2 regions of the Actinoplanes sichuanensis genome follow, and region 2 is predicted to be linked to the other one. Evidence: riboswitches for the same ligand, from Rfam matches in the RefSeq annotation. Region 2 holds a riboswitch; the other holds the start of a gene.
The links. Region 2 has a riboswitch for cyclic di-AMP ahead of Q0Z83_RS41750 (coiled-coil domain-containing protein). Riboswitches for the same ligand answer to the same signal wherever they lie in the genome.

Region 1: another riboswitch for cyclic di-AMP. It lies ahead of Q0Z83_RS27585 (C40 family peptidase); the one in region 2 lies ahead of Q0Z83_RS41750 (coiled-coil domain-containing protein).

Annotation. Positions count from the first base shown of each region.
Region 1 is NZ_AP028461.1:5,976,494-5,991,691, reverse strand. It holds gene Q0Z83_RS27650 (maleylpyruvate isomerase family mycothiol-dependent enzyme) at 1-28, opposite strand, end outside; gene Q0Z83_RS27645 (MarR family winged helix-turn-helix transcriptional regulator) at 25-471, opposite strand; gene Q0Z83_RS27640 (hypothetical protein) at 491-1,177, opposite strand; gene Q0Z83_RS27635 (class I SAM-dependent methyltransferase) at 1,104-1,928, opposite strand; gene Q0Z83_RS27630 (TetR/AcrR family transcriptional regulator) at 2,185-2,820, shown strand; gene Q0Z83_RS27625 (VOC family protein) at 2,817-3,182, shown strand; gene Q0Z83_RS27620 (hypothetical protein) at 3,158-3,577, opposite strand; gene Q0Z83_RS27615 (TetR/AcrR family transcriptional regulator) at 3,728-4,282, opposite strand; gene cydC (thiol reductant ABC exporter subunit CydC) at 4,293-7,940, opposite strand; gene cydB (cytochrome d ubiquinol oxidase subunit II) at 7,937-8,914, opposite strand; gene Q0Z83_RS27600 (cytochrome ubiquinol oxidase subunit I) at 8,927-10,339, opposite strand; gene Q0Z83_RS27595 (BlaI/MecI/CopY family transcriptional regulator) at 10,413-10,766, shown strand; gene Q0Z83_RS27590 (M56 family metallopeptidase) at 10,763-11,671, shown strand; cyclic di-AMP (ydaO/yuaA leader) riboswitch at 11,796-11,928, shown strand; gene Q0Z83_RS27585 (C40 family peptidase) at 11,978-12,934, shown strand; gene Q0Z83_RS27580 (MarR family winged helix-turn-helix transcriptional regulator) at 12,985-13,407, opposite strand; gene Q0Z83_RS27575 (epoxide hydrolase family protein) at 13,468-14,502, shown strand; gene Q0Z83_RS27570 (DivIVA domain-containing protein) at 14,564-15,198, opposite strand, start outside.
Region 2 is NZ_AP028461.1:9,076,688-9,091,885, reverse strand. It holds gene Q0Z83_RS41775 (PspC domain-containing protein) at 11-208, opposite strand; gene Q0Z83_RS41770 (ABC transporter ATP-binding protein) at 1,089-2,381, shown strand; gene Q0Z83_RS41765 (ATP-binding protein) at 2,464-2,937, shown strand; gene Q0Z83_RS41760 (beta-phosphoglucomutase family hydrolase) at 3,016-3,750, shown strand; gene Q0Z83_RS41755 (glycoside hydrolase family 65 protein) at 3,774-6,137, shown strand; gene Q0Z83_RS41750 (coiled-coil domain-containing protein) at 6,195-7,226, opposite strand; cyclic di-AMP (ydaO/yuaA leader) riboswitch at 7,233-7,364, opposite strand; cyclic di-AMP (ydaO/yuaA leader) riboswitch at 7,572-7,710, shown strand; gene Q0Z83_RS41745 (coiled-coil domain-containing protein) at 7,709-8,743, shown strand; gene Q0Z83_RS41740 (ABC transporter ATP-binding protein) at 8,769-9,539, opposite strand; gene Q0Z83_RS41735 (ABC transporter permease) at 9,532-10,428, opposite strand; gene Q0Z83_RS41730 (TetR/AcrR family transcriptional regulator) at 10,652-11,215, shown strand; gene Q0Z83_RS41725 (Atu4866 domain-containing protein) at 11,334-11,699, shown strand; gene Q0Z83_RS41720 (hypothetical protein) at 11,751-12,314, shown strand; gene Q0Z83_RS41715 (cysteine dioxygenase) at 12,319-12,774, opposite strand; gene Q0Z83_RS41710 (neprosin family prolyl endopeptidase) at 13,121-14,227, shown strand; gene Q0Z83_RS41705 (sigma-70 family RNA polymerase sigma factor) at 14,379-14,900, shown strand; gene Q0Z83_RS41700 (zf-HC2 domain-containing protein) at 14,897-15,198, shown strand, end outside.

The DNA.
Region 1 (15,198 bases), 3.1 Mb from region 2:
AGACGTCGGCGGGTGTGGGCGCGGTCACGGCCGGACCTCGGCCCGCACGTCACGGCTCAGCGCGGCCAGCACCCTCAGTGCCGCGGCCAACTCGTCGGCGGTGCACTCGGTGGCCATCCGGTCCAGGCGGGACAGCTCGTCGGAGCGGATCCGGGTGAACAGCTCCGACCCGGCCGGAGTGACGGCGATCAGCACCGAACGGCGGTGCGCCGGGTTGACGCGGGACTCGACCCAGCCCAGCGCGGCGAGGTCGTTGACGTGCCGCTGAATGCCCTGCCGGGCCAGGTCGAGGCGGTCGGCGATGTCGGGGACGGTCATCGGGCCGTGCTCGGCCAGCACCTCCAGCACCGCGCGCATGCCGACGCTCACGCCGTTGGCGCGCAGGGACGCCTCGACCACCCGTGCCGAGTTGAGCACGAGTGGTCGGACGTGCCGCAGGATCTCGTAGACGGTGGTGCCACGCTCGAACATGACAACAATGATGTCATATTCAGTCCAGGCGATACCACCAGGTGGTCAGCTCGTCGTCCATGCGGTCCAGGGACTCGTCGTCGGGGCGCAGGTCGTACCAGAGCTTGACCTCGTGGGCGCCGGTGCGGCGTACGATCGCCCGAAGCTCTTCGACCCCGGGGGTCGCGGCGAGTTCCTCGGGAGACAGCGGGTAACCGCCGACCAGCGCCTCGTGGCCGAGCGCCCACCAGAGGGCGATCAGTTCCACGTCGCCGGAGCTCTCGGCGGCCTGCGCCACCGCCACTACCACGTCCAGCAGCTCGACCTTCCGCGGCTCCACCCGATCCGGGCCGGTCATCCGCCGCCACAGGTCGGTGCCCGCCTCGCAGTACAGCCACGGCGGATCGACGTAGCCGTCCTGCAGCTCGCCGGCGAACTCCTCCTCGTCCTCGTCGAACTCGCGCAGCGTGGTGAACTCGGTGAACCCGTCGAAGAACTCCCGCCGCCGCGCGTGATCCGGATGCGCACTCACCGGGAACCGCAGCGTGTGCCCGCGCCGCAGCAGGGCGTCCAGCACCCGGTGCTGCGTCAGCGAACAGTCGTAGTCGAACTGGAACGCGTACAGCGCCACGAACCAGTCGCGCACCCGCTCGTCATCGGTCGGGAAGTGCCGGTCGAGGGCCTCCACCGCGCCCTGCACCATGTCCTCGATCGCATGCATCGACATGGCCGTCACGGTACGTCGCCTCGATCAGCGTCCGCGTCGAGTGCGCCGTGAACACGCCGTGCTCCCGGATGTGTGCGTCCATTCCGAGCAGCGGCTCCCGATAGCGGTCCAGGTCGAAATCCGGCACCCACCACACGCATTTCCGCAGAATCCAGACGACCGCGCCGACGTCGAAGAACTCCATCCGGCACCGGGCGGTCCGCAGGTCCACGACGTCGAGTCCGGCCGCCCGGGCCTGCGCGGCCTCCCGCTCCGGATCGCGCCCGTGTCGTGGCTGCGGCCCGAGGAACCACTCGATCAGTTCGAATGCCGACCCCGGCCCGACGTGCTGCGCGAAGTAGGTGCCGCCCGGTTTCAGCACCCGGGCGATCTCGGCGAAGTCCGGCCGCACCGGATGCCGGCTGCTGACCAGCTCGAACGTGTCGTCCTCGAACGGCAGCCGACCCCCCGGCCCGACCTCGGCGACCTCGACCCCGCGCGGTTCGAGTCGCCGCCGGGCACGTTCGGCGTTCGGTGCCCAGCCCTCGGTGACCACCATTCGCGGCGGCAGCGCGGGCATCTCCCCGATGATCTCCCCGCCGCCGGTGTCGAGGTCGAGCGCCGATCCGACCCTCGTCAGGCGCGTCGCGAGCTGCCGCGCATAACCCCAGGGCGGCCGCTCCTCGGTGGCCCGCCCGTCCAGCCAGCCGAAACCCCAGCCGCCGACGTCCGCTTCAACCCCTTCATTCAAAAGCTCCGCAAAGGTACGCACACCGACTCCCGTCATCTCTCGGCCGAGAGTCTTCCGCCCACCCCATCCCGAACGCACCCGATTTCCCCGTCCCTCGACCCGTCCCCACCCGCTCACGCGCCGCCGACCCCTCCCACCCCCCTTGCGCGCCGACCCCTCCCACCCGCTTGCGCGTCGCCGCCCCCTCCCGCCCGGCCGTAACGGTTCACCTGCCGTTCCGGCCGTTCTCAAGCGTTGACCATTGACGGAGTGAGTACTCACTCCGTAGGTTGAGGATATGACAGAGACATCGGCCCGGCGGAGAGCGCCGGGAATGAGCCCCGAGGCGCGGCGCGAAATGATCGTGGCGGCCGCCCTGCCGTTGCTGGTGGAGCAGGGCGCCGCGGTCGGCACCGCGCAGATCGCGAAGGCCGCGGGGATCGGCGAGGCCACGATCTTCCGCGTCTTCACCGACAAGGACGAACTGCTGGACGCCTGCGTGGCAGCCGCCCTCCGCAACGATCATGTGCTCGCCGAGCTCGACGCCGTCCCGCTCGACCAGCCGCTCGCCGCCCGGCTCAACGAGGCGGCCGCGACCCTGCAGGCCTACCTGCACCGGATGGGCACGGTGATCGCCGCCGTCCACGCCGCGGGCCGCCGCACCGACCGCGGCCGTCCGGTCCCCGGGCCCGATGGCGGGTCGGGGCGTGGCCTGGGCGCTTCGCGGGAGGAGGCCTCCGAGCGCACGCTTCAGGCGGTGATCCGGCTCCTCGAACCCGATCGGGCCGCTCTGCGGTTGCCGGTCGAGCAGCTCGCCGCGGTTTTCCTGAGCATGCTGTTCAGTCGTCGCGGTGCGCCCGTCGCCGACACGCCCACCGAGACACTCGTCGACATCTTCCTGCACGGAGTGGTCACCCCGGGAGCCGCATCATGACCATCACGCTGAACCACACGATCGTCCCCGCCTTCGACAACGAGACGGCCGCCGGGTTCTTCGCCGGGGTGATGGGCCTGACCTACCGCGGCACCGAACGTCACTTCGCCCCGGTCCGCGTCAACGCCGAACTGACCCTCGACTTCATGACGGTCGCCGACCCGTCCGCCGTGCACCTGGCGTTCGACGTCGACCCGTCCACCTTCGACGGCATCCTGTCCCGCCTGAGGTCCGGCGGCATCCCCTACGGCAGCGAACCCCACGAGCCGGACAACGGTCGCATCGACCACCCGCTGTGCCCCCGAGGGCTGTACTTCCGCGACGAGACCGGCAACCTCTACGAGGTGATGTCTCCGGCCTGACCCGCTCCAGGCAGCACCGACGCCGTCACCCCGGCCTCGGCGAGTCGGCCGGCCAGCAGGCGCAACTCCATTTCGGTGCCGATCAGGCCGGGTCCACGCAGAGTTTCCAGGAGCGCGGCGATCTCGGCCATCGGCGTGCCACGGCGTTCCCGCAGAACCCTCATGGCGGCGACCCGGTTCCCGTCGCCGATCCGCAGCCGGTAGGCGCCGCCCTGCTCAAGGAGCGCCGCACGCCACTCGTCCGGGCTCTCGTCCCGGCCGCACGCCTCGATGTTCGCGGTGTGGCAGGCATGTGACATCGACCAGTACAGCCGGCCACCGAAGATCGTCTCCCCGAAGGTCGCACCGCCCGCACAGTGGTCGCAGTCATAGGAAACCACCGCGGTCGACGTCATCCGCCGACTCTAGAGGCATTCTGGAACCGGGGGTCCGGCCATCACTCGCCAGTCGCTTCGCGGTCGGCTCCACGGGGTGACCGGTGACGGGTCGCGCCGGCCCGGCGGGCGTGTTTCGGTCGGGACGGGCCGCCTGGCTCGCGGTGTGGCTCACGGTGCTTCGGGTGGCCGTACCATCTCGGTTATCCAATCGACCGCGACCGGCGCACCCGCCGGACTCGCCGAATAGAGGCCGTTCACGACGAGCCAGATGCGGTCGGTGAGAAGTTCGTCGCCGCCGGCGCCGAGGACGAGATGGTCCATCTGGGCCCGGCTGTCGGTCAGGTAGGCCTGGGCGACTCGGGCCGGTTCGTCGGTGTCGCCGGGGAACTCGGTCAGGTAGTTGCGGAAGGCGCAACCCCGGTAGCCGGGTCGGCGGACACTGTCGGCGATCTCGGTGACCAGGGCGATCAGGCGGTCGGCCGGATCCGCGGACCAGCGCAGGGCTTCGGTGGTGGCGCGTTCGCGTTCCCGACGGGTCAGCGTCAGATATGCCGCCGCCAGCTCCGCTTTGCTGGGAAAATGTTTGTACAGCAGGTTCTTTCCGCAGCCGGCCGCCTCGACGACCTGGGCCATGCCGACGGCGCGGACGCCGAACTCGTAGAAGAGCCCGGCGGCTGCCGTCAGGATGGTGTCCCGTGTGCCGGGTGCCGGCGTCCGTGCCATGCAGCCCACTTTAAAGGACCGATCGGTCCAATCCGACATTCTTCACTTTAAGGCCGTTCGGGTTGAGCTCCAGAACGCGGTCGACCAGATCGAGCCCCTCGGTACGGTGTGCGAGCACCAGCACTGTCCGACCCGTCGCGGCGTTCAGCAGATCCGCCATCAGGTCCCGTGCGCCCGCCTCGTCGATCCCCTCGGTCGGTTCGTCCAGGATCAGCAGTGCCGGATCCGCGACCAGCGCCCGCGCGGTCGCCAACCGCCGCCGCTGTCCACCGGAGATCGTGCCGCCACCGGCACCGAGCCAGGCATCGAGATCCATCCAGCCGAGACCGACCCGCGTCAGAACCTCCCGCAGCCGCTCATCGGCCGCGGTGGGCGAGGCGAGACGCAGATTCTCTCGTACGGTCGACGCGAACACATGTCCGGTCTCCTCCCCGACGAGGACCGCGGTGCCGCTGACCAGCACGTTCCCGGCTCGTGGGGGCAGCAGCCCGGCGAGCACCGCGGCCAGCGTCGACTTCCCGCAGCCGGACCGCCCCATGATCGCCGTCCGCGAACCGGCCGCAAGTTCCAGCCGCACCCCGTCCAACGTAGGCGCCCGCCCTGGATCCCACCCGGCCACCAACCCCTCGACCCGAACCGCCCCACCACCCCTCCCGCCGACTCTCCGCCCATTGCCGTCCTCGCCGGGCGGACCGTTTTCGATCAGGGCGGTGCCGCGGCGTTCGGCGCCCGTGTCCCGACTTTTGATCAGGGCGGCGACACGGCGTTCGGCGCCGGCGGCCCGACGGCGCGCGATCGCCGCCTCGGGGAGGGCCACCATCGCCTCGCCGAGGACGATCACGCCGAGCAGTACCACCGCGCTCCATTCGGCGTCGAGCCCGCCGCGCGCGAGGACCACCGCCACCCCGACGGCTGCCGCGCCCCACCCGGCATGCGCGACGGCCGCGGCGAATCCGGCCTCCCGCGCCGCCCGCGACTCCAGGTCGGCCAGGGTCCGGCTGCGCTTCTTCGGTACGTCCGGACGACCACCGCCGCCACCGAGTTCCTCCACCCCGTCGACGGTTTCCACGACGGCGTCCCGCAGCGCGGCCCGAGCGGCACCGGTGGCCGCCTCCTGCCGGTCCGCCAGTCGGCCGGCGACCGCCGGGGCGAGCACCCCCGCGATCAGCAGCCCGACCGCCACCGGAACCGCCGCCTCCGCCACCACCCCGGTCACCACCAGCAGACCGGCCGCGGCCGTGACCGCCGCGGCGATCACCGGAAGCCGCCCCCGCAACAGCCCGTCGGTGGTCGCGTCGACATCGTCGACGAGCCGGGTGAGCAGATCCCCGCGCCGGTGCAGGCGCGGACCCGGAACGTGCGGGATCAACCGCGCGAACACCCCGGCCCGCCTTCGCCCCAACCGCCCGAACGCCACCTCGTGCGACACGAGCCGTTCCAGATAGCGCAGCAGGGGGCGGGCGACGGCACTACCCCGTACCAGCACGACCGCCGCCGACAGACTGAGCACCGGCGGCATCGAGGACGCCCGGACGAGCAGCCAGGCGGCCGCCCCGGTCAGCACGATGCCGGCGATCGACGACCCGGCCCCGAGCCCGGCCGCCACCCAGAGCCGCCCCCACCATCGCCGATCCGTCTCCCTCGAACCGTCCGCCGGCCCCGCCCCGCCCGCAGCCTCCCGGCTGGTCGTGGCAGCTGTTTCGGGGGGTTCGGGGCGGCTCTGCGGGCCGGCCGGGGGGTTCGTCATCCGGGGCGGGAGTTCTCCGGGGTGGGCGAGGGTGGATCCGGCTGGTGGGTGGAGTTCCACGGTTCGGTCCGCGGCGGCGAGCAGGGCCGGCCGGTGGGCTACCACCAGGATCGCGCAACCCCGGGCGGCGAACTCGTGCAGGCGGCTGATGACCGACTGTTCGGTGGTGCTGTCCAGGTGGGCGGTCGGTTCGTCGAGCAGCAGGGTCACCACCGCGGTGGAGTTCCGGTCCCGGAGGGCCGTGATGGCGCGGTGCAGCAGGACGGCCAGGGCCAGGCGCTGGCGCTGGCCGGCGGAGATGCCCGCCACCTGTTCGCCCAGTGGTGTCGACTCGGTCAGCTCTCCGGTCAGGCCGGCCACCCGCAGGGCGTCGCGGATCTCGTCGGGACCGGTGTCCGGCGGGAACGCCTCGGCCACCGTCCGGGCGTGCGGTAGGGCCGGTCGTTGCGGCAGGTAGAACGTGTTTCCGACGGCGACCGCGCCGGTCTCGGCCGGATGCAGTCCGGCCAGGACCCGCAGGGCCGTGGTCTTTCCGGCGCCGGACACTCCGCGAAGGGCGACCGTCTCACCGGCTCGGACGTTCAGTTCCGGCAGGTCGAGGGCGTCCTCGAAGGCTCCCGGGTAGCGGGCTCGGACGCCTTTCGCCCGCACGCCCCACCGGCCGGACGCGGCCCGGCCGAAGACCGGCGTGGCCACGGTGATCCGCGGCGGTCGCTCCGTTCGGCCCGGGTCACGCGACGGGGCATGGCCGAACGCGGCCGACAACGGGGTGATGTCGTCGGTCCGGCCCGGCCGTCGAGTTCCGAACCCGACGTGCACGACCGGCGGGTGAACGGGCCGCGACGCGGGCTCGGCGTGGTCCGGGGCGGTGAGGATCTCGTCCACGTCGGCTATCACCGCGGTGGCGTCGGTGGCGGCGTGGTAGCGGGCGGCCATCTCGCGTAGCGGGCGGTACGCCTCCGGGGCGAGGAGGATGACCAGCAGGGCGGGGCCGAGTTCCATCGAGCCGGCCGCCACCCGGAGGCCGGCCTGCACGGCGATCAGCCCCACCGCGAGGGTGCCGACCAGGTCGAGGGCGGTCGACGACAGGAACGCGACCCGCAGCACCCGCATGGTGGCCGCTCGATGCCGGTCGGTCAGGTCGGTGATCACGTCGATCTGGCGGTCGGCCCGGCCGTACATCTTGAGGGTGGGAAGGCCTCGCACGACGTCGAGGAAGTGACCCGCCAAGCGGGAGTCGGCGGCCCAGCGCCGTTCGGCGCGGGCCTTCGTCGTCCAGCCGATCAAGGCACCGAGCAGGGGAAGCAGCGGGATCGTGAGCAGGGCGACGATCGCCGAGGCGGGGTCGACCGCCGCCATGATCACGACGACCAGCGGGGGGAGCAGTACGCCGAGGACGAGCGCCGGGAGGTAACCGGAGAACCACGGTCGCAGGGACTCCAGGCCGGTGCCGAGGACCGTGGTGAGGCGGCCCGGGCCGTAGGCGGCCACCCACGCCGGGCCCCGCCGTACCACCCGGTCCAGTAGGGACTGCCGGAGTTCGTCGGTGACGCGGGCGGCGGTTCGCTGGGCGGTCACCTGTTCCGCCCAGGCGAGGCCGCCGCGTGCCGCGAATCCGGCCGCCAGCAGCCCGATCGTCCAGCCGGTGGTGGGGCGGAGGCCGGTCAGCGGGCCGGTTCCGCCGGCCCAGGCGGTGACGAGGGCGCAGAGCGCTGTTGCGATCAGGATGGTGGCCAGCGCCTGACCGAATCCGATCAGGCTGAGCAGTGCGATTCCGCCGCGGCTGGCCCGGGCATGGCGCAGAAGCCGCGGATCAACCGGCCCCCGGGAGGCCCGCACCGAAACGGCGCCGGGAAGGGGAGCGGCGCCGGGAAGGGGAGCGGCGGCGCCGGGAGGCGGCGGCGTGGTCATGAGGCGACCCGTTCGCTGGCCACCCGGCGGCGGAAGACCCAGTAGGACCAGGCCTGGTAGACCAGTACGCCGGGCAGGATCAGCACCCCGGCGATCGTGATCAGGCGCAGCGCCTCCGGGCCGGCCGCCGCGCCGGAACGGGTCAGCGACCAGGCCGGGTCGAGGGTGCTGCGCAGGACCACGTCGCCGTGTGCGGTGAAGACGGCGACCACGGTGGCGGCCACCGACAGGGCGACGGCGGCGAACGACAACCCTTCGCGGGTACGCCGCGCGAGCAGCCCGGCGGCGAAGACGACCGCCGCGGCGGCCAGGGTGAGGCGGCTGCCCGTACCGATACCGATGAGGAGGAGGGTGACCGCCCCGGCGGTGCCGGTGTGGCGGGCCACGTCGCGGGCCCGGCGGCGGACCGGCCCGGTGGTGCGCAGGGCCAGGAACGTGGCGCCGAGCAGGACCGCCCCGAGCAGGGCGGCCAGCGCGCCCAGACCGGCGGCCGGGGTGAGCAGCGGGCTCAGGCTGCGGCCCAGTCCGGTTCCGGTGACCTCGCCGTCGGCGCCGAGGGCGAGCCCGTCGACGAGGATGCCGAGGACGGCGCCCCAGAGCAGCACGATGCCGGTGGAGGAGACGGCCAGGAGCAGGTCGGCGCGGCGCCGCCAGGACGGGGTGTCGTGTTTGCCGCGGAACTCCAGGGCCACTCCGCGGATCGCCAGGAGCAGCAGGATCGCGACCATCGGCAGGTAGAGGGCGGACATCAAGGCGGCGTACCAGTCGGGGAACGCCGCGAACGTGACGCCGACCGCGGCGACCAGCCACACCTCGTTGCCGTCCCAGAACGGGCCGATGGTGCGCAGGGCGGCGCCGCGTTCGTGCTCGTCGCGGCCGAGGAAGGTGAGTATGCCGACGCCGAAGTCGAAGCCTTCGAGGACGAAGTAGAGGACCCAGGCGAGGACGAGGACCGCGAACCAGAACGTGATCATGGAAGGTCGCTCCTAGTAGGCGGGAACCGGGTCGGGCTCGTCAGCGGCCTCGACTGCCGGAGTGAGCGGCTTGCGGGACAGGTGCACGACGAGGCGGCACCAGGCGACCGCCAGCAGGCCGTAGACCAGCGTGAATCCGGCCAGCGACGCGATCACTTCGGCGCCGGTCAGGCCGGGGGAGATGCCGTCGGCGACCTTGGAGATGCCGAACGCGAGCCACGGCTGCCGGGCGGTCTCGGTGAACACCCAGCCGAACGTGTTGGCGGCCGCCGGCAGCAGCGGCGCGAGCAGCGCGAACCGGCGTAGCCAGCCGGGCGTTCCACCGCCGGGCTGGAGAAACGAAGGCAGCAGCGGCACGCGGCGTGGGAAGGACCAGGAGGACCAGAGGTGGTACGCGGCGAGCGCCATCCCGAGCACGCCGGCCCCGATCATCAACCGGAACGTCCAGAAGGCGACCGGGATCATCGGCACATAACTGCCCGGCCCGTACTGGGCGGTGTAGAGGGCCTGGAGATCGTCGATGCCCTGCACGGTCCCGCCGAACGACCCGGTACCGAGGAAGGACAGCAGGCCCGGGATCTCGATGCTGAAGAACGGCCGGTCGTGCCCGAGCTCCCCGATCGCGAAGACCGAGAACGGCGCCGACGTGGTCGTCTCGTAGAGGGCTTCGGCGGCGGCCATCTTCATCGGCTGCACGGCTGTCATGACTTTGCCGAGGTGGTCGCCGCTGATCGCGGTGACGGCCCCGCCGAGCAGCATCATCCAGGCCCCGGCCCGGGACAGGGTGCGGAACGCGGCGTCGGCCGAGACCCGCCAGATCCCGATCGCCATCAGCAGCCCGCCGCCGGCCATCGCCGCGCCGCCCATGGTGTGCGGGAAGGCGGCCAGCACCACCTCGTTGGTGAGCAGCTCGGTGAAGCTGGTCAGATGCGCCCGCCCGGTCTCCGGGTCGAGGGCGTAGGCGACCGGGTTCTGCATGAACGAGTTGGCGGCCAGGATGATGTAGGCCGACAGCAGCGTCCCGACGGCGACGACGACGATGGTGGCGGTGTGCAGCCATCGGGGCAGCCGGTCCCACCCGAAATACCACAGTGCCAGGAACGTGGCCTCGAGGAAGAACGCGAGCATCCCCTCGATCGCGAGGGTGGGCCCGAAGACGTCGCCGTAGAACCTGGCGAACGCGCTCCACCCGAGCCCGAACTGGAACTCCTGGACCAGCCCGGTGACCACCCCGACCGCGAACGTGACGATCAGCAGCTTGCCGGTGAACTTGGTCAGGTGCAGGTATTTCTCGTTCGCCGTGCGGATCCAGGCGATCTGGAATCCGGCGGCCGCCGAGGCGAGCGAGATCGACACCGGCACGAAGAGGTAGTGGTAGATCGTCACGACCGCGAACTGGAGTCGGGTCAGGTCGAGCACGTCCATGGCAGCCCCTCTACGACGATTCGTAGTAGATACTACGACGTGTAGTACGACGTGTTGAAGTAGAGTGGCTCACATGGCGAGGAACGACCTCGAGCGCGAGGTCATGACGAAGTTGTGGGACGCGGGTGAGCCGCTCACCGTCCGGCAGGTGCACGACCTGCTGAGTCGTGAGCGCGATCTGGCGTACACGACGGTGATGACGGTGCTGGACCGGCTGGCCAAGAAGGGCCTCGTCGTCCAGCAGCGGGCCGACCGCGCCTATCGGTACGCCCCGGCCCAGACCCGCGAGGAGATGACCGCCGGGGTGATGCTCGACGCGCTCAGCGCCACCCCCGACATGGACGCGGCCCTGGCCTACTTCGTCGGTCGGTTGCCGCCCGAAGCGCTGACGGCGGCGATCGAGAAGGCCCGTAACATCGAGCGGTGACCGCCCTCCTGCTCGGCGCCCTCGGGCTGACACTCTCGCTGCTCGCGCCGAGACTCCTGGCGGGCGCCCGGTGGACCGATCGCGCCCCGGTCGCCGGTGTCCTGCTCTGGCAGTCACTGACGCTCACCGCCGTACTCTGTGCTCTCGGTGTGGTCCTCGCCGCGCCCGAGGAGGTCGCACGCGCCGCCGGAGCCCGTCACCCGGAGACGGTGGTCGCGTTGCTCTTCTCCCTGGCGGTGGCCGCGACCATCGTGATCCGGCTGGTCGTCTCGCTGGTCCGGGTGAGTTCCCGGGCCCGGGCCCGCCGCGCCCGGCACCGGATGCTGGTCGACCTGCTCGATCGGGTCGAGCGCCACGAGGACCTGGGTGGCGACGAGGTGCGGGTGCTCGACGGGGCGCTGCCGCTGGCCTACTGCGTGCCCGGTCGGGAGCCCCGGGTGGTGCTCAGCGACGGGGTGCTGCAGACGCTGGACCGGGCACAGGTCGACGCGGTCCTGGCCCACGAGCGGGCGCATCTGCGGCACAGGCACGAGCTGGTGATGGAGTCGTTCACCGCGTTCTACCGGGCGGTGCCGGGGCCGCTCCGGTCGAAGGCGCCGCTCGATGCCGTACATCTGCTGTTGGAGATGGTGGCCGACGACGCGGCCCGCCGCCGGACCGGATCGGTGCCGTTGCGGGCCGCGCTGGCGCGGCTGATCGACGCCGTCCCCCTTGCGGAGGAGGTGACCGCCGACCCGGAGGGTGAATCCCGACGGCGCCGGCTGGCCCGTCTGGACGGTCCGGATCGAAGCTCGACGCTCCTCACCGCGGCGGGGGTGACCGCCGCCGCCGGCCTGCTGGTACTACCCACAGTGATCGTGGTGGTGCCCTGGCTGGCGCGGGCCCTGAACAGCTGGCCGTTTTAGAACACCCTCCGTATCGCCGGCGGTGCGTACAGTTCGACGGGCTGTGCGACCTTCATTTGCCGTCTTGATCCGAGTACGGTGGTCCCCGGTCCGCCCAGCCCCCCATCGGCCACCCGGCCGATCTGGCGGACCACCGCCTAATCGCGCGAGCGCGAACCGGGGAACCGAGCACCTGGGGTGAAGCCGCGGCGACGCGGCCGGGCAGACTTCCCGCCCGAACCCGTCAGCTAACCCGGTCGGCGGCTGAACGGGAAGAAAGGACAACGCACCAGCGTGAAACGGATTGGCGCGCGTCGCGCCGGCCTCATGCGCATTCTGACGTGTGCGGCCGTCGCGGCCGGAATCCTGGTCACGGGTCCGACCGTCGCTCATGCCGACCCCACTCCGGCGCAGATCGAGAAGCAGATCGACGACGAGTGGAACCAGCTCGAGCCGGTCATCGAGGACTACAACGGCACCCACACCAAGCTGGTCAAGCTGCGCAAGCAGCAGACGGATCTGGCGAAGACGCTGGATCCGCTGCAGAAGCAGGTGGACGCCGCGATGGTGCAGGTGCGGGGCCTCGCCGTCGACGCGTACATGCAGGGCTCGCCGAACATGACCAACGCGATGATCCTGACCGGTTCGCCGACGGGCATGGTGGACAAGCTCACGCTTCTCGACCAGCTCGCGTTCAACCGGAAGGCGTCGATCGCGGAGGTGTCGAAGCTCCGCGACAAGTACGCCGCCGACAAGGCCAAGGTCGACCAGCTCGAGTCCGAGATCGAGGTTCGCGACAAGGATCTCGGGACGAAGAAGGTCGCCATCGAGAAGGAGATCACAAAGCTCCAGAAGCTCCGGATCGCGGCCTACGGCAAGGCGAACGCCGACGACGGGCCGCTGCGTACCGGCCCGTGCCCGGTCGACTACACGAACGACAAGGGTGGCCGGGCCGCCCAGCGGGCGTGTGACCTGATCGGCAAGCCCTACGTCTTCGGCTCGGACGGCCCGAACAGCTACGACTGCTCGGGTCTGACGCAGGCGGCGTGGGCTGCGGTCGGTGTGCATCTAGAGCACTACACGAAGGATCAGTGGGGATCCACCAAGTCGGTCGGCCGCAGCGAGCTGCAGCCGGGTGACCTGGTCTTCTACTACTCCGACGTGCACCACGTCGCGATCTACATCGGCGGCGGCATGGTGGTCCACGCTCCGCACACGGGCGACTACGTGCGGATGGCCACGATCGACCGGGGCCCGATCGCCGGCTATCGCCGGCCGGCTTAGCAACCCCTGCGGAAAGGTCGCCGTCTCTGTCTGACGGCGGCCTTTCTTCATCATCTTGTACGGTCGTGGTGCGCGACCAGTCTGCGTAAGAGGCCGGTGAGCTGTTCCGTTTCCGCCGGTGAGAGCGGAGCTGTCAGCTCGTCCTGGATCGCCGTCACCCGCTCGGTGAGCTCGGCGGCCCGGTGCCGTCCGGCCGGGGTGACCGCGACGACGTTGCGGCGCTTGTCGGCCGGGTCGGGGGACCGCCGGATGTATCCCGCCGCCTCCAGGTCGTTGAGCGCCCCGACCAGATCGCTCAGATAGATCCCGGTGCGCCGCCCGAGCGCCGCCTGACTGGCCGGTCCGTCCGAGTCCAGCGACGACAGCAGCCGGTAGTGGTAGCCCTTGGCGCCGACCGCCCCGAACCCGTCGGTGACGAGCCGGTGCGCGTGCGACGCGGCCTGGGAGAGCAGCCAGCTCGGCAGATGATCCACGTGACGACGATAACATTGGACCGACTAACGTTAGTTCGACTAACGTTAGCCACATGAACGATTCGGATCACCGTCCCGCAGTCCGAACTCGACGACCTGACCGACCGCCTCAGCCGCACCCGCTGGCCGGACGCGGCGCCCGCCGACTACGGCATCACCCTCGACCGGGTCCGCGCGCTCGCCGGGCACTGGCTGAACTTCGACTGGCGGGCCCACGAGGCCGAGCTCAACGCGCTGCCCCAGCAGATCACCGAGATCAACGGCGACCGGGTGCACTTCTTCCACGTCCGCTCGGCCGACCCGCACGCCCTGCCGCTGATCCTCACCCACGGCTGGCCCGGCTCCACGGTGGAGTTCCTGGACGTCATCGGTCCGCTCAGCGAGCACTTCCACCTGGTCCTCCCGGCCATCCCCGGGTTCGGGCCGTCCGGGCCGACCACTCGACCCTGGGGTGTGCGGCGGGTCGCCGAGGCCTGGGCCGAGCTGATGTCCCGGCTCGGATACCCCCGCTACGGCGCGCAGGGCGGCGACTGGGGTTCCGGCGTCTCCCGCGCGCTCGCCGCCGTCGCCCCGGAGAACGTGGTCGGGGTGCACCTCAACTATCTGCCCACCCCCGGTTCGCCGGACGGCCTGGGCCCGGCGGATCAGGAGCGGTTGGCGAAGACGATGCGGCTGGCCGCCAACCGGCACCCGCACCAGATCCTGTTCGCGGCGACCCCGCAGACCCCGGCCTACGCACTCAACGACTCACCGGCCGGGCTGCTCGCCTTCCTGGGCGAGAAGTTCGACGACTGGGCCGACCCGGCCACCCCGGTCCCCGACGATCGGATCGTGGCGAACGTGGCCCATCACTGGCTGTTCCGGACCGCCGGATCGGCCGCCCGGATCGTCAAGGAGAGCGGCCCGCCGGAGGGCAGCCGGGTCCCGCTCGGTGTCGCGGTCCTGCCGGGCGACATCGTCCAGTCGATCCGGCCGCTCGCCGAGCAGCGGGAGAACGTCGTCCACTGGACCGAGTTCCCCCGGGGCGGCCACTTCGCCGCCCTGGAGGTCCCCGACCTGTTCGCCGCGGACGTGACCGCGTTCTTCGGCCGGTGAGCCCGGCCCGCTCGGTCGCCCGCGCGGTGTTCCGGGCCGCGCCGGGCGGGTGTTGCGTGCGTCAGGCCGATGGCAGTGCGGGTGTGCCACCCTCCAGATCGTGCAGCTGCCGGACCACGTGGTCGCCCAGTGCCGACCGGTAGTCCTGGGCCAGCTCGTCCAGCCGCTCGATCTCGGCCACCATGGCGGCCCGGTCGCGGGCCACCTCGTCCAACGCCTCGGCGTGCTGCCGCCGTGCGTCGGACTCGATCGTGTCCGCCGTCCGGATCGCGTCCCCGGTCAGCTGATCGGCCTGGGCGCGGGCACTGACCAGCAGGTCGTCCGACTCGCGCTGGGCGTCCCGGACGTGCTCGTCGGCGGTCCGGTGGGCCATCCGCAACACCCGGTCGTCGATCGCGCCACCCGGCCGGGGCTGCGCGGCCGACCGCACCTCGTCGTGCGCCCGCTCCAACTGGACCTGCATCTCCCGGGCCTCATGCTCGGCCCGGGCCAGGCCCTCCCGCATGAACTGCAGGTGGGCGGTCAGCTCGGCCACCTCGGCGGTCAGCGCCGCCGGATCGGCCATCCCGCCGCCCGCGTCACGCAGCCGGGCGGTCAGCGCCCCGTTCTCGTCGAGCAGGCGCAGCATCTCCTGGCTCGCTTCCTCGAGGAGGGCATCGACCTCCTCCTCGTCGTAGCCGCGCTTGCCGATCGGCG
Region 2 (15,198 bases):
CGGGTCGGGGTTACTCGCTAGGCATCAGGGCCCAGAGGATCAGGTAGATCAGGAACTGCGGGCCGGGCAGCAGACACGAGACGACGAACAGGAGTCGCACCGTCCCGGGGCTCATCCCGAAACGCTGGGCCAAGCCGGCGCAGACACCGGCGATCCGGCGGTTGTGGCGCGGGCGGGAGAACGAGCGGGTCCTGAGGGGGCTGGTCACTTCATCCACTCCTTCGGCGGTGGCCTCGGCTTTCTGCCGTTGCCACTTCGACGGTAGGTACGGGAGCAGCGCCGTCCCTCGTCCCCGAGGTGGATGCCGGCTGTTCGACTCCCGTAAGGGTCTCCCGTACCCGTCTGGGGTCCGCTGTTAACCTGACGCCGTTTCGGCCCTGGTAGCGGGCAGGATGTGGGCGTCCTCGAGCGGTCCGAGGTCGTTGAGGGACCGGGAGACTGCCTTGCGTGCGGGTTCCCGGAGCTTCGGCCGGCGCCGATGTCCGTTCGCAGCATTCGTGAGTTTCGCGGCGTTCGTCCGACAGCGACCGAAAGAGTAGCGGCCAGCCGAGCAGTGCCCGGCAGGAGCGGCACTCGGTCCGAGCGGCGTTCCGCCGGACGCGATGTTCGACAGGGCGGCCGTTCAACGTTCGACAGGGCGGCCGTTCAACCGGGCAGCGTTCAGCAGTCGGCGGCGGCCGCGTTCACGCTCGCCGCGGTGCGGGACTGGCGAGCCTCCCGCTGAGTTCCCGGCTGGTCGCCAGTGCTGTCTCGCGGGTCTCGAGACGGCTCTGAGCGCCGGCCGGGGGTTTCGGGGTGGCGGTGAGTCGGGCTACGCCCGTGAGACGCCTTGCGGTCTCGGGGTGGGACCGCGTCGCGGTGTGGTCCGGGCATGTGTGGATTGCGGTTGGATTCGGATGGTCGTACCGGATAAGGGTGTGAACGTGCACACGCTGGACCTGCAGCGTTCGGGTTCTGTAATCGATTGATCACTATGTGCGAATGGCACTTTCGTCCGATGGTGAACCATCGAAGGCACTCGCAGAGTTAGGGCCCGATCGCCGACCGTCGTGGGCTCGGGGTCGACACTCGATCGCGGGAGGTTGACGGTGTCCACCGTCGCGCTCAAAGACGTCACCAAGATCTGGCCAGACGGCACCTACGCCGTCGACAACGTCAGCCTGGAGGTGCAGGACGGCGAGTTCATGGTCCTGCTCGGGCCGTCCGGCTGCGGTAAGTCGACCGTGCTGCGGATGATCGCCGGGCTGGAGGATCCCACGCGGGGGGAGATCCTTCTCAACGGCGAGCCGGTGCTGGAACTGCCGCCGCGGGACCGGAGCATCGCGATGGTGTTTCAGGACTTTGCGCTCTATCCGCACATGACGGTGTCGGAGAACATCGGCTTCCCGCTGAAGCTGTCCGGGATCGAACCGTCGCCGCGGCAGGACCGGGTGGACGCGATCGCCGGCGCGCTCGGCATCGGTGAGGTGCTCGGGCGACGGCCCAGCCAGCTCTCCGGCGGCCAGCGGCAGCGGGTGGCGATGGGCCGGGCGATGGTGCGCCGGCCGGGGATCTTCCTGATGGACGAGCCGCTGTCCAACCTCGACAGCGGGCTGCGCGCCGAGTTGCGCGCCGAGATCAGCAGCATGACCCGTGAGCTGGGCGTCACCACCATGTACGTGACGCACGACCAGGCCGAGGCGCTGACCATGGCGGACCGGGTCGCGATCATGCGCAAGGGGGTGCTGCAGGACCTCGGCACGCCGACCGAGGTGTACCGGCGCCCGGCGACCCTCTACACCGCCGCCTTCCTCGGTTCGCCGAAGATGAACCTGCTGGAGGCGGCGGTCTACGTGCACCTGGACCGCTACATCGCGCTGAGCTTCGGCGAGCAGACCCTGTACCTGCCGTGGAGCGACCCACGCGCGCGGGCGGTGGCCCGCTATCACGGCGAGCGGATCGTGGTCGGCATCCGGGCCGAGGCGCTCACCCCGGTCACCCCCGATACACAGGGGCACGTCTTCCAGGGGCGGATCCGCTACCTGGAGCACCACGGACACGAGTCGCTGGCCTACCTCGACATCGGTGCCACGGCGATCGTCGTGGACGAGATCGGTGCCGCGGTCACCGACACCCGCGAGTCGGGTGGCGGCGCTTTCAAGCGGCTCGGCGGGGCCCTGCAGCGGCTGACGCGCCCGGGCGGCGAGAATGTGGCCCCGGAGGGCCTGGGTGGGGTGGCGACCGAAACCGCCCGGCACCATCGCAAGCCGGCCGAGTTGGCCGTTCGTCTCGCACCGTATCCGCAGGTCTCGCACGGTCACCCGCTCGCCGTGTCGGTCCGGATGGACGCCGTGCACTTCTTCGACCAGCGTGGTGATCGGATCGATGTCGGCTGGCGCTGAGCGCAACGACCCGCGCCACTTCCGGGCGCGTTCCATGATGCCTCCCGCCACCGGTCGGCCACAGCGCGTAGGCTGCACCACGGTGGAGGACAGGATCGGCCAGAGCGTGCGTTCGGCTCTCGACGGGGAGCCGAGGGTCGATGCCGCCCCGCCCCGGGAGTGGCCGGTGCTGCTGGACCGCGCTTTCGGCCCCGATGACATCGCCGTCCTACGACATGAGGCGACCCGTCTGCTCGCGGCGGTCGGCCTCGCCGGTGACCGGCAGGACGGCTTCGTGCTGGCGGTCAACGAGGTGCTCACCAACGTCGTGCTGCACGCCGGCGGCAACGGCCGGGTGGTCCTGAAGATCGAGGACGGTTCGGTGTGGTGCGTGGTGACCGACTCCGGTCCCGGCATCCCCGGCGCCTATCTGGACGACCTGCACACCCCGGAGGCGTTCGAGGTCGGCGGGCGCGGATTGTGGCTGGCACATCGGCTCTGTGACGAGGTCACCACGGCGACCGGGCCGATCGGTACGTCGATCGGTCTGCGGATCATCTTGGATTCCGCAGCTTGAACGACTTGTAAACCATCGTGGAAATGTGAAGCAGCCCTTCGCCTCTCGCCCGGGATCGGGTCCGGCTACATTGGGCGCGTGCTCGGACTTCCTTCACAGGTGACCGCTTGCTTATTCGATCTTGACGGCGTGCTTACGCAAACCGCGCTGGTTCACAACGCTGCGTGGAAACAGACGTTCGACACGTTCCTGAAATCGTGGGCCGAACGCCATGAGCTACCTTTCGTGCCGTTCGATTCCGCGACTGACTATCACCGATATGTCGACGGGCGTCAGCGTGCTGACGGGGTCCGGACCTTCCTGACCTCGCGAGGCATCACGCTGCCCGAGGGCGATCCTGATGACACCCCCGATCAGGAGACCGTCAACGGCATCGGCAATCGCAAGAACCTGCTCGTGCTACAGAAGATCAAAGAAGGCGCCGTTCAGGTCTACCCCGGATCGGTGGAGTATCTGAAGGCCGCCAAGGCCGCCGGTCTACGCCGCGCGGTCGTGTCGGCGAGCGCCAACTGCAAGGACGTCCTGGAGGCGGCTGGGATCGCCGACCTCCTGGAGGCCCGGGTGGACGGTGTCGTCGCCCGTGAGCTGGGCCTGCCCGGCAAACCGGCGCCGGACACCTTCCTCAAGGGCGCCGAGCTGCTCGGACTCGACCCGGCGAACTGTGCCGTCTACGAGGACGCGCAGGCGGGCGTGGCCGCCGGGCGGGCCGGTGGTTTCGGCATCGTGATCGGTGTGGACCGGGTGGGCCAGGCCGACGCGCTGCGGGAGCACGGCGCCGACATCGTGGTGCAAGATCTCAAAGACCTCCTCTGAAATCAGTTACGAGAGGCACGACCGTGATCCGTGAACGGGCTTATCCCGTCGACCCCTGGCACATTCGGGAGACCCGGCTCGACCTGGACCTGCTGGCCCAGTCCGAGTCGGTGTTCGCGCTCTCCAACGGCCACATCGGGATACGCGGAAACCTGGACGAGGGCGAGCCGCACGGCCTGCCGGGCAGCTATCTGAACTCGTTCTACGAGTTGCGGCCGCTGCCGCACGCCGAGGCCGGATACGGCTTCCCCGAGTCCGGCCAGACCATGGTCAACGTCACCAACGCCAAGCTGATGCGCCTGCTCGTCGACGACGAGCCGTTCGATGTGCGGTACGGCGAGCTGCGCTCCCACGAGCGCTGCCTCGACCTGCGGGCCGGCACGCTGGAGCGGGTCGTCGAGTGGGTGTCGCCGTCCGGCCAGGGCATCCGGGTGCGGACCGTGCGGCTGGTGTCGTTCACCCAGCGCGCCGTGGTGGCCTTCCTCTACGAGGTGGAGCCGCTGGACGCGTCCACCCGGCTGATCCTGCAGTCCGAGCTGGTGGCCAACGAGCAGTTGCCGCCGATGAGCAAGGACCCGCGGGTCGCCGCGGTGCTGGACCGTCCGTTGCAGGCCGAGGAGATGTTGGAGCAGCCCACCGGCGGCATCCTCGTGCACCGCACCAAGGCCAGTGACCTGCGGATGGCCGCGGCCATGGAACACCTGGTGGAGACGCCGGGCCGGCACGCCATCACCACCGAGGGCCACCCGGACTGGCTGCGTACCACCGTCGCCTGCCGGCTGGAGCCGGGGCAGAAGCTGCGGGTGGTCAAGCTGGCGGCGTACGGCTGGTCCAGCATGCGCTCGCTGCCCGCCCTGCGTGACCAGGTCGGGGCGGCTCTGGCCAGTGCCCGCCTGGACGGCTGGGAGGGACTGGTCCAGCAGCAGAAGGACTATCTCGACGCATTCTGGGACCACTCGGACGTCAAGGTCGAGGGCGACTCGGAGGTGCAGCAGGCGGTCCGGTTCGGGCTGTTCCACACGCTGCAGGCAGGCGCCCGGGCCGAGCAGCGCCCGATCGGCTCCAAGGGCCTCACCGGGCCGGGGTACGACGGCCACACCTTCTGGGACGCTGAGACGTTCGTACTGCCGGCTCTGACCTACACCCAGCCCTCCGCGGCGGCCGACGTGCTGCGCTGGCGGCACTCGACGCTGGACCTGGCCCGGGAGCGGGCTCAGACGCTCGGCCTGCAGGGCGCGGCGTTCCCGTGGCGGACCATCCGGGGCCAGGAATGCTCCGGGTACTGGCCGGCCGGCACCGCCGGGTTCCACATCGCCGCCGACATCGCCGACGCGGTCCGCCGCTACGTGCAGGCCACCGGGGACTACGACTTCGAGCGTGAGGTCGGCCTGGAGCTGCTGGTGGAGACGGCTCGGCTGTGGCGGTCGCTGGGCCACCACGACCGGCACGGACGGTTCCACATCGACGGGGTCACCGGTCCCGACGAGTACACCGCCGTGGTGAACGACAACATCTACACCAACCTGATGGCCCAGCAGAACCTGATGACCGCGGTCGAGGCCTGCAAGCGCCATCCGGACCTGGCCCGGCGGTTCGGGGTGGACGACGAGGAGACCGCGTCGTGGCGGGACGCGGCGGCCGCCGTGCACATCCCGTACGACAAGGAGATCGGGGTCCATCAGCAGTGCGAGGGCTTCACCCGGCTCCAGGAGTGGGACTTCGAGAACACCCCGCCGGAGGGGTACCCGCTGCTGCTGAACTACCCGTACTTCGACCTGTACCGCAAGCAGGTGGTCAAGCAGGCCGACCTGGTCATGGCGATGTACATCCGGGGTGACGCGTTCACACCGGAGGAGAAGGCGCGCAACTTCGCCTACTACGACGCCCGGACGGTACGGGACTCGTCGCTCTCCGCCTGCATCCAGGCCGTTCTCGCGGCCGAGACCGGGCATCTGGAGCTCGCGCACGACTATCTGGGCGAGGCCGCCCTGATGGACCTGCACGACCTGCACCAGAACGCCCGGGACGGGGTGCACGTGGCGTCCCTGGCCGGCACCTGGATCTCGCTGGTCGCCGGTCTCGGTGGCATGCGTGACTTCAACGGCCAGCTGTCGTTCGCTCCGCGTCTGCCCAGCCGGATCAACAACCTGGAGTTCTCGCTGCTCTGGCGCGGTCTGCGGCTGCGGGTGAGCGTGACCTCGGACGAGGTGACCTACTCGCTGCGCAACGGCGGCGGCCAGGCCCGGCTCACCTTGCTGCACCACGGCAAGGAGCTGGAGGTCACCCAGGTGCGCCCGGTGACGATGCCGATCCCGGCGGCGGTGCCGGCCGGTCCGGCGCCGGCCCAGCCGCACGGCCGGGCGCCGGTCCGGCGAGCGCTGCACTGAGTCGACATACGAAACGGCCCCCGTCCGTACGGACGGGGGCCGTTCTTTGTGATGTCTCTAAAGCATCGACACGTGCACGTGGTCGGTGTGGTCACTGACCCCGTGGTAGTTGCTCCAGCCGTTCGCCGGGAACCAGATCTGCTTGTTCCAGATCACGTAGTAGATGCCGAGGGCATCGGCGTTACGCACCAGGAACGCCATCAGGTTGTTGCCGTACCGGAATTCCTTGTCGGTGTCGAACGTCGAGAACCCGGATTTCTGCAGCGACCAGTCGCAGGCGCGGCCCTTGGGATGCTCGAACGGACCACCGTCGCGATGGCAGCCGACGAAGTTGTTGAAGCCGGCCTTCTTGACTTCCTTGTACATGTGCAGCGTGCGCTTGGTGACGCAGCCGTTCGTGGTCGGGTCCTTCTCGGTGCAGCCCTCGGCCGAGAAGCCGCCGCTGGAGTTGCGGGGTGCCGGGGCGGCCTCGGGTGAGTTCGCGACCACGAGACCCTTGGTCACGCCTTTACCGCCGACCAGGGCGAGCGCGTCGACCGCGGCGTCCTTCTGCTTCTTCATCGCGGCGGCGTCCTGCTGCTGCTGCTTCACCTCGGCGTCGAGCCGGACCTTGCTCTCGGTGATGGTCCGGAGTGCCTCGTTGAGCTCACGCAGCTTGGCGTCGTGCAGCCGGTTGATCTCCTCCAGGGAGACCGCCTTCTCCAGGAAGTCGCCCGAGGAGTTGGCGTTGAGCAGGTATCCGATCGAGCTGAGGTTGCCCGTCATGTACTGCTCTTTGGCGATCTTGTCGACCTCGGGGATCAGCACGTCGCGCCGGGCCTCGGCCTGCTTGATCTGGTTGGCCAGCTGAGCCTGCGCCTTCACCGACTTGTCCACGGCCGCCTTGGCGGACACATAGCGCCGGTTCGTGTTCTCGATCACATCGGAGAGAATCGCGTCTCCGCCGCCACCGTTCTGCTCCTGCTCTTGAGCAGTGGACGACGAGCCGCCGGGCTCGGCCGAAGCCGGAGCCGAGGGTGCCGCGAGCATCACGACAGCCACCAGCGGCGCCAGGGCGTGTATCAGCCACCGGCGGGGACTTGCGGTCATCAACAGTTCCTTCCGTGTCACCGCCGACCGAGTTAGCTGACGGGTTCGGGACGGAAGCAATCCCTACCGCAAACTGCGGATACACCCCAGTGACCTGGTTCCCCGGCTCGCCTTTCGACGATTGGGCGGCGGCCTGCCGGCAACTCGGGGGCGGTGCCGTCCTGGCAGGACCGGCGGTCAGTTTACCCGAGATATCGCCGTGGATCAGACCCTGGGAACGGCCAAAAGTGTTACATCGCAACGACTATCCGTAATTGCTGTCACCGCTCGTGTCGAGGCCATTGCGCGGCGTACGAGAACTGTCGATCTGTCGATCGAGTGGGTATGGTCGGTGCGGTTCCCGCACGGGAGCCGCCGCCTAATCGCCGTAAAAAGGCGAGCCGGGGAACCAATATTCCCTGGGGTGAATCCGCTCACCAGCGGTAGGGATTTCCTTCGTCCCGAACCCGTCAGCTAACCCGGCCGGCGGCCGACGGAAGGAAATGCCTGTGCAGCAGAACACTGCGCGGCGATTAGCGGCGTTGCTGGCGCTGCTCGTCGCCGCGTGCGGACTGGCCGTCGCCTCGACGCCGGCCACCGCGGCCCCCCGGCTGCTCGCCGCCCCCGGCGACTCCGGTGACGACGGTGAGGGCGGCTCCGGGTCACTGATCGACAAGCTCGAGAAGGCCTCCAAGGGTTTCGTGGAGGCGAAGGCCAAGCTCAAGACGTCCAAGGAACAGCAGGCCAAGCTGACCGCCGAGCTGAAGAAGCTGGACGGCGAGCTCGGACCGCAGCAGGACAAGCTCGACCTGCTCGCCACCCAGGCGTACACCGCGGGCCGGGGCGGGCCGATGGCCGCGCTGCTGAGCTCCGACTCTGCCGAGGGCTTCCTGGGTCGCGCCGAGACGCTGGCTCTCGTGGCCGCCGACCAGAACCGGGCGATCGAGGATCTCAAGAGCACCCGGGAGACCCGGCAGAAGGCCAAGGACTCCATTGACATCGCCATCAAGGACCAGCAGAAGCAGGTCACCGTGATGGCGAAGCAGAAGGAGCAGGCCGAGGCCGCACTGAAGGCGGCGAATCAGGGCAACGACGCCAGTTCGTCGTCCGACGGCGGCGACAGTGCCGACGCGTCGCCCGGACCGAGTGGCAGCAGTTGCAATCAGACCGACCCGACCGGCACCGGCGGCTGTGTGACCGCGACCCTCCTGCACGCCTACAAGGAGGCCCGCGCCGACGGCTTCACCAGGTTCACCAAGTGCTGGCGAACGCAGAACAGCGGTGAGCACCCCAAGGGCCGGGCCTGCGACTTCTCGGCCGAGAAGGGCACGTTCGGCGGCGACGCCACCGGAGCCGACAAGACGTACGGCGACAACCTGGCGAACTACTTCATCAACAACGCCGACAACCTGAACGTGCTCTACGTGATCTGGTATCGCCGGATCTGGCTACCGAGCAGTGGCTGGAAGTCGTACAGCGGGGCGGGCGGAGACCCGTCCAGCGACCACACCAACCACGTGCATCTGTCGGTCAACTAGCCCGGCGCAGCAGGAGTGCGGGGCCTCACCTGCGGGTGAAGGCCTCGTACTCCTTCATCACCTCGGAGGTCGGGCCGTCGGCCCGGATCACGCCTGCCTCCAGCCAGATGCAGCGCTCGCAGGTGTCCCGGATCGACTGCTCGCTGTGGCTGACCAGGAACACCGTGCCGGCCTCCTGGCGCAGCTCCCGGACCCGCGCCTCACTGCGCTTGCGGAATTTCGCGTCACCGGTGGCCAGCGCCTCGTCGATCAGCAGCACGTCGTGCTTCTTCGCCGCCGCGATGGAGAACCGGAGCCGGGCCGACATGCCCGAGGAGTAGGTCCGCATCGGCAGCGACGAGAAGTCGCCCTTGTCGTTGATGCCGGAGAACTCGATGATCGCGTCCCGCTTCGCCTCGACCTCGGCCGGCGACATGCCCATCGCGAGGCAGCCCAGCTCGACGTTGCGGTCGCCGGGCAGCTCGTTCATCAGGGCCGCGTTGACACCCAGCAGCGAGGGCTGGCCGGCCGCGTAGATCGCGCCACTGGACACCGGCAGGAGCCCGGCCACCGCGCGCAGCAGGGTCGACTTGCCCGAGCCGTTGGTGCCGATCAGGCCGATCGCCTCACCCTTGTAGGCGATGAAGCTCACACCCTTGACCGCGTGCACCTCGCGGATGTTCGCGTTCTTGCTGCGGGTGGTGAGGCGCTTGAAGCTGGCGAGCGGGCTGGCGCTGACCGAGCCGGCCTGGTGGATCTTGTAGACGATATGGGCCTCGTCGGCGATGACGGTGGGGATCCGCTCGTTGTCAGCCACGGCCGTAGCCCTTCTCTCCGCGCCAGAAGTAGAGGTAACCGAGGACGCCGACGACCAGACTCCAGACGGTCGCCTGGATCCACAGCACGGTCGGCGTGTTGGCCAGCTCCACGTCGGTGAGCAGCGCGTGCCGGGCCAGCTCGATGAAGACCAGCAGCGGGTTGGCCTCGACCACCTGGAGCTGCCAGCCGCTCAGCACGTCGCTGAACTTGGAGACCGGGTAGAGCACGGCCGAGCCGTACAGCCAGAACCGCATGATGAACGGGATCAGCTGCTTCACGTCGCGGACCTTGGAACCGTAGCGGGCGATGAACAGGCCCAGGCCGAGGTTGAAGATCGAGTGCAGGAGCAGCAGGGGCACCAGCAGCAGCCACTCCAGGTTGATCGGCACACGCGTGAGCAGCACGATCCCCATCAGGACGAACAGCGCCACGATGAAGTTGCGGATCTCGACCAGCGCGGCGGACAGCGGCAGGCTGGCCCGGGGGAAGTGCAGCGCCCGGATCAGGCCGAGGTTGCCGGTGATCGCGTTGGCGCCGGTCTGGACCACCGACTGGGTGAACTGGAAGACGAAAACACCGATGCAGAGGTACGCGATGAAGTTCGGCACGTCACGATGGCCGCCCAGGACCAGGCCGAAGATCACGTAGTAGACGCCGGCGTTGATCATCGGGGTGAGCACCTGCCACACCGCGCCGAGTTTGGTGTTGCCCAGCGACGAGGTGATCTTCGCGCTGGCGTGCGCCCGGATGAAGTGCCGGTACGACCAGAGGGTCCGCGAATACTCCGTCAGGCTGGGAAGCCGTCCGGAGGCGCTCAAACCGTGGCGCCGGGCCAGCTCCTTGAGGGAGAGGCCGGCGTCGGCCGAGGCGACCGCCGTCTCTGTCATGGGGTGGTGCTCCGATCTGGTCGGCCCTTGGGGCGCGGCGGGATCCGATGCCTGGTGCGAGGACACAGCATGCAGCATGACAGGCCCCCGGCCGCGCCGATGAAACGGGTTCGTATCGACGTCGCTGTGACGGTAGCTGACCAAACGGCGGAACGCAACCGTTACGTCGTAGCGCTATAGTGACCGGGTGGCGACGATTAAGCGCGCACCTGCCGGAGCGGCGGTGCTCCGAGGCGACATCACCGTGGCGATCCGCAACGCGGTCATGACCGAGCTGGCTGAGGTCGGTTACGGCCGGCTGTCCATCGAAGCGGTTGCCCGTCGTGCCGGTGTCGGCAAGACGGCCATCTACCGTCGATGGAGCAACAAGCTCGAAATGGTAATGGAGATAATCTCGGATGTCGCGGAACGAAAAGTTCCACTTCCCGACACCGGGAGTTTCGCCGGCGACCTGTCGCTGCTCCTGATGATCGTCAGCACGGCGCTGCGGCACCGGATGGCGTCTCAGATCATCCCGGACCTGATGGCCGAGGCCGCCCGTAACCCGCAGATCGCCGAGACGCTCCAGCGTGCCCTGCGCACCCATCAACAGGCGGTCGGCGAGAAGCTGATCGGTCAGGCGGTGGCCCGGGGCGAGCTGCCGACCGGTACCGATCCGGCCGTCGCGGTCGATCTGATCCTCGGGCCCCTCTACTGGCGCCTGGCCGTGGCCCGGGAGCCGATCGAGGAGGACTACCTGGAGAAGTTCACCGTCGCGGTCACGGCGGCGCTGCGGGCCACCGGCTGATCCCTCGCACCCGTACGCGCACCGGTTCGCTCCTGATCGCAACTCAGGAAACCCAGGAGCGCGGGCCGTCGGTGCCGACCGGAGAGGCCGACCCCGACCGAACCGGAGCCCGAAGATCATGCCCACCACCTGCGAAACCCACGTCGACTTCACCGTGCTCGACGCCGCCTCTCTGCTCGCCATCGCCCTGGGTGGCACGGTGGGCGCCCAGAACGGGCCGGCGGCCACCCGCCCCAGGGTGGTCACCGGTGCCGCCGTGGTGGGCGTCTGGCGCAGCCCGGACGGGACGGTCAAGCTTCAGCTGCGCCGGGACGGCACGTACGCGGGTGAGGTGGCCGGCCGCCGTCGCCCGGCTCGCGGCACCTACCTGGTCGACGGGGAGTCGGTGGTGCTCCGCGACGACTCCGGTCTGCAGACCCCGGTGCACGTACACGACGGCGAACTGGAGATGGCCGGGCACCGCCTCCGGCCGGCCGGTGTCTAAGGAGCCGCTCCGGCACGCCGATGGGTGGGGGACACCGACCCGGGGGGATGAATGCGGCACACCAGGATCGCGCTCGTGCTGGCGGCGGCCTCGCTGACGTTGGGCGGCTGTGCCGCGCTCGGTCTCGGCAAGGACGAGACCGGTGACTCGGCGGCGACCGTCGGCGGCGGCAAGCAGTGGATCGTGGTGGATCAGGGCCGGGCGACGCCATCGCCCTCGGAGAGTTTCGGCAAGCCGACCGCCACTCCGACGGTGTCGCTCTCCGCGCCGACGCCGGACCCGAGCTGCACCAGGATCTGGCCGCGGACCGAGCCGGTGATGATCCCGGTCGAGGTGACGCCGGGCGCCGGATCGCTGACCGTCGAATGGCCGACCCAGTACAACTCGAACTACCGGGTCACCGCGGTGCTGCAGGGTGTCGTGTCGGGCCGCCAGCCGGAGCCGGTGTGGCAGGCCGTGCCGGCCGGGACCGGATGCTCGGTGCGTACCACGATCACCGGGCTGACCTCGGGTGCCGCCTACATCGTCTGGCTCGACGCGCCGAACACCGGCCGCGAGCGGGACGGCACCAGGCACCTCTACAGCGGCCGTTCCGGCGTGGTCTACCCGCAGTAGCGGCTCACCACTGCGTGCCGGCCCGCTCGACCGTCAGCACCTCCAGACGGTCCGGGCCGAGCCGGTATTTGGTCATGCTGGTCAGCGCCGGGCCGTAGACGTGCACGCTCACCGCGGGGCGGCCGGAGCGGTTCTCGATGCGGTGGATGTGGTGGCTGCCGAACCGGCGGCTCGCGCCCTCGCCCAGTTCCCGCGACACGACACGTGGTGTGCCGCCGCCGACCGACACGGTGTCCTCGGCGAGAGTCCCGGCGTGCACGTGGAACGCGCCCGCCGAACCACCGTGGTCGTGGATCTCGGTGCCCTGCCCGGGCATCCAGGTGAGCAGCCAGACCTCATGGTCGTCGGCCACCGCGAGCCGGTGGTACCAGCGCTCGACCGGATCGAACCGGGGCGCGACGGCCCACTCGGCGGCGGCCGCGGAGAAGCGCTGAGCGATGGCGACGTGATCGAGCGTCACGGGGGTCCTCCTCTATAAACCCTATAGATCTGATAGGTTTTACCACATGATCGACCCCCGCGTGTGACGAACCCCGGGACCACGGTGTCGCGAGAAAGAAGCTTGTCGAGCTTTGCCTCTTTCAGGAGAGGGTGCGAAAAACTTCGTTCCGCAACGAGGGCGACACACTCCGTGCGCTAAATCGGTGGATGTGTCACCAGATCGGCCTAGGCCTATCAGCCGTTCCGCCGAAATACGCTGCTCAGACGGTCCCTGCCGAATAGTGAACGCTATATGGTGACCAGCGCGCCCGGAACCGGCCGCCGGAGGCCCCCTCCTCCGATGTCCCGACAACGAGGACGGACACGTGTTGAAGTCTCGCCGCGGACTGCTCGCCGCCGGCATATCCGCAGTCGTGATCGGCACCATCGGGATCGTCTCGACTCTCGACGCGGGCGCGGAGCAGATCCCGGAGAGCCCGGCCCCCGCTTCCTCCGCCCCGGCCGAGGAGCCGGCGTCGACCCCGCCGGCCCGCCTGCCGTGGGGCGCCGAGCCCGAGGACATCCAGACCGGCCGGGACGGGGCGAGCAGTGGATCGCTCAAGACGTCCGGCCTCGACGCGGCCGCTCCCGACGCGAGTGGCGCCGAGGCCGGCGAGGCGTATGCGCCGAAGGGCCGCACCTCCTCCCGCACCAGCACGCTCAAACGGGAGGAGACCAGTGTAGTGCCGCCGGCACCCCCGGGGATCAACTCGAAGGCGGCCGCCAACTCCGAGGTGCTCTACCACTACAACGTCGCCTCGCAGGACGTCGTGACCCAGGGCGCCTACGCCAACCTGACCATCCACAAGCCGACGCTGGCCAAGGACGACTTCCACACGCTCGCCGAGCTGGCCGTGGTGGCGAGCAAGGACAAGGTCGACCAGGCCGTCGAGGTCGGCTGGACGGTGGACCGGGTGGTCAACGGCGACGACGACCCGCACCTGTTCGTCTACTCCTGGGTCGACGGCGTGCCCCAGTGCTACAACGGCTGCGGCTTCGAGCAGTACAGCAAGAACATCCGGCCCGGTGACACGCTTCCGATGGACACCACGAAGCGGTTCGGCATCGAGTTCTACGACAACGCCTGGTGGATCGCCTACGACTCCGAGTGGGTCGGCTACTTCCCGGCCAAGCACTGGACCATCGACTTCTCCAAGACGACCACGGTCAAGATGTACGGCGAGGTCGCCTCGAACTCGATCAACACCGTGCCGTGTACCCAGATGGGCAACGGCACCACCGGGAGCCTGGCCAACACCACCGCCGCCCGGATCGGCAGCATCTCGCTGATCGGCACGACGACGGCGCCGGAACCGACCACCTACACCCTGGGCTCCCCCGAGTACACGCTCTACAAGCTGAGCGCCCGGACGCTGAGGTACGGCGGCGGACCCGAGACGGCGGACCGCAAGAAGGCCTGCCTGGCGTCCTGACCGACGTCCCCGTGAACAACCGATGCCCGGTCCCCGATTCGGGGGCCGGGCATCGACCTTTCCAGGTTTTCCGGGCCACGCTTGAACCGGTCCACATGCCACGATGTACATCCGGGTGGCCGGGCCGAACCCGAGGGGAGAGCTGGCGCCGATGAAGCGACGGGTGAACCCCGACGAGCAACTGATGACCGCGCTCTACACCGAACACTATGCCGTCCTGATCAACTTCGTCTCCCGGTACGTGAATGACCGGCACAAGGCGGAGGACCTGGTTCAGGAGACGCTGTTACGAGCTTGGAAGCACATCGACCACCTCGACCCGGAACCGGGACGGACCAGGTCGTACCTGCTCACCATCGCTCGCAACGTGGTGACCAACGCCTGGCGCGCCGAACAGCGCCGGCCGAAGCTGGTCGCCGATGAGAACGCGGTCAACTCGGTGCCGTCGGCAGACAATGTTGATCAGATGGTGGAAGGCTGGCTGGTGGCGGAGGCGCTGGAACGCCTGTCGCCGGAACACCGGGCGGTGATCCAGCAGATGTACTACGAGGGCCAGAGCGTGGCGGACGCGGCCCGAAGACTCTCGGTGCCGGAGGGCACGGTGAAATCGCGCGCGTATTACGCCGTACGCGCGCTGCGTACCGTCTTCGAGGAGATGGGGATGCTGCGATGAGCGACCTCGACGACCACCAGACACTGCACAGGTTGCTCGGCGGGTATCTCCTCGGTGGGCTGGACGAGACGGACACCGAACTGCTCGATGCCCATCTCGCCGACTGCGCGGAGTGCCGGGCTGAATTGGATCGGCTGTCACCCGTACCGGAGATGCTGCAGAAGATGCCGGACGCGCGGGATCTCGGTGGCAGCGCGGCGCTCGCGGTCGGTCCGGCCGCCAGGCCGAGTTCGCAGAACATCGAGACGCTGCTCAGCCGGATGCGGGCGGAGAAGTTCAAGGAGACCCGGGTCAACCG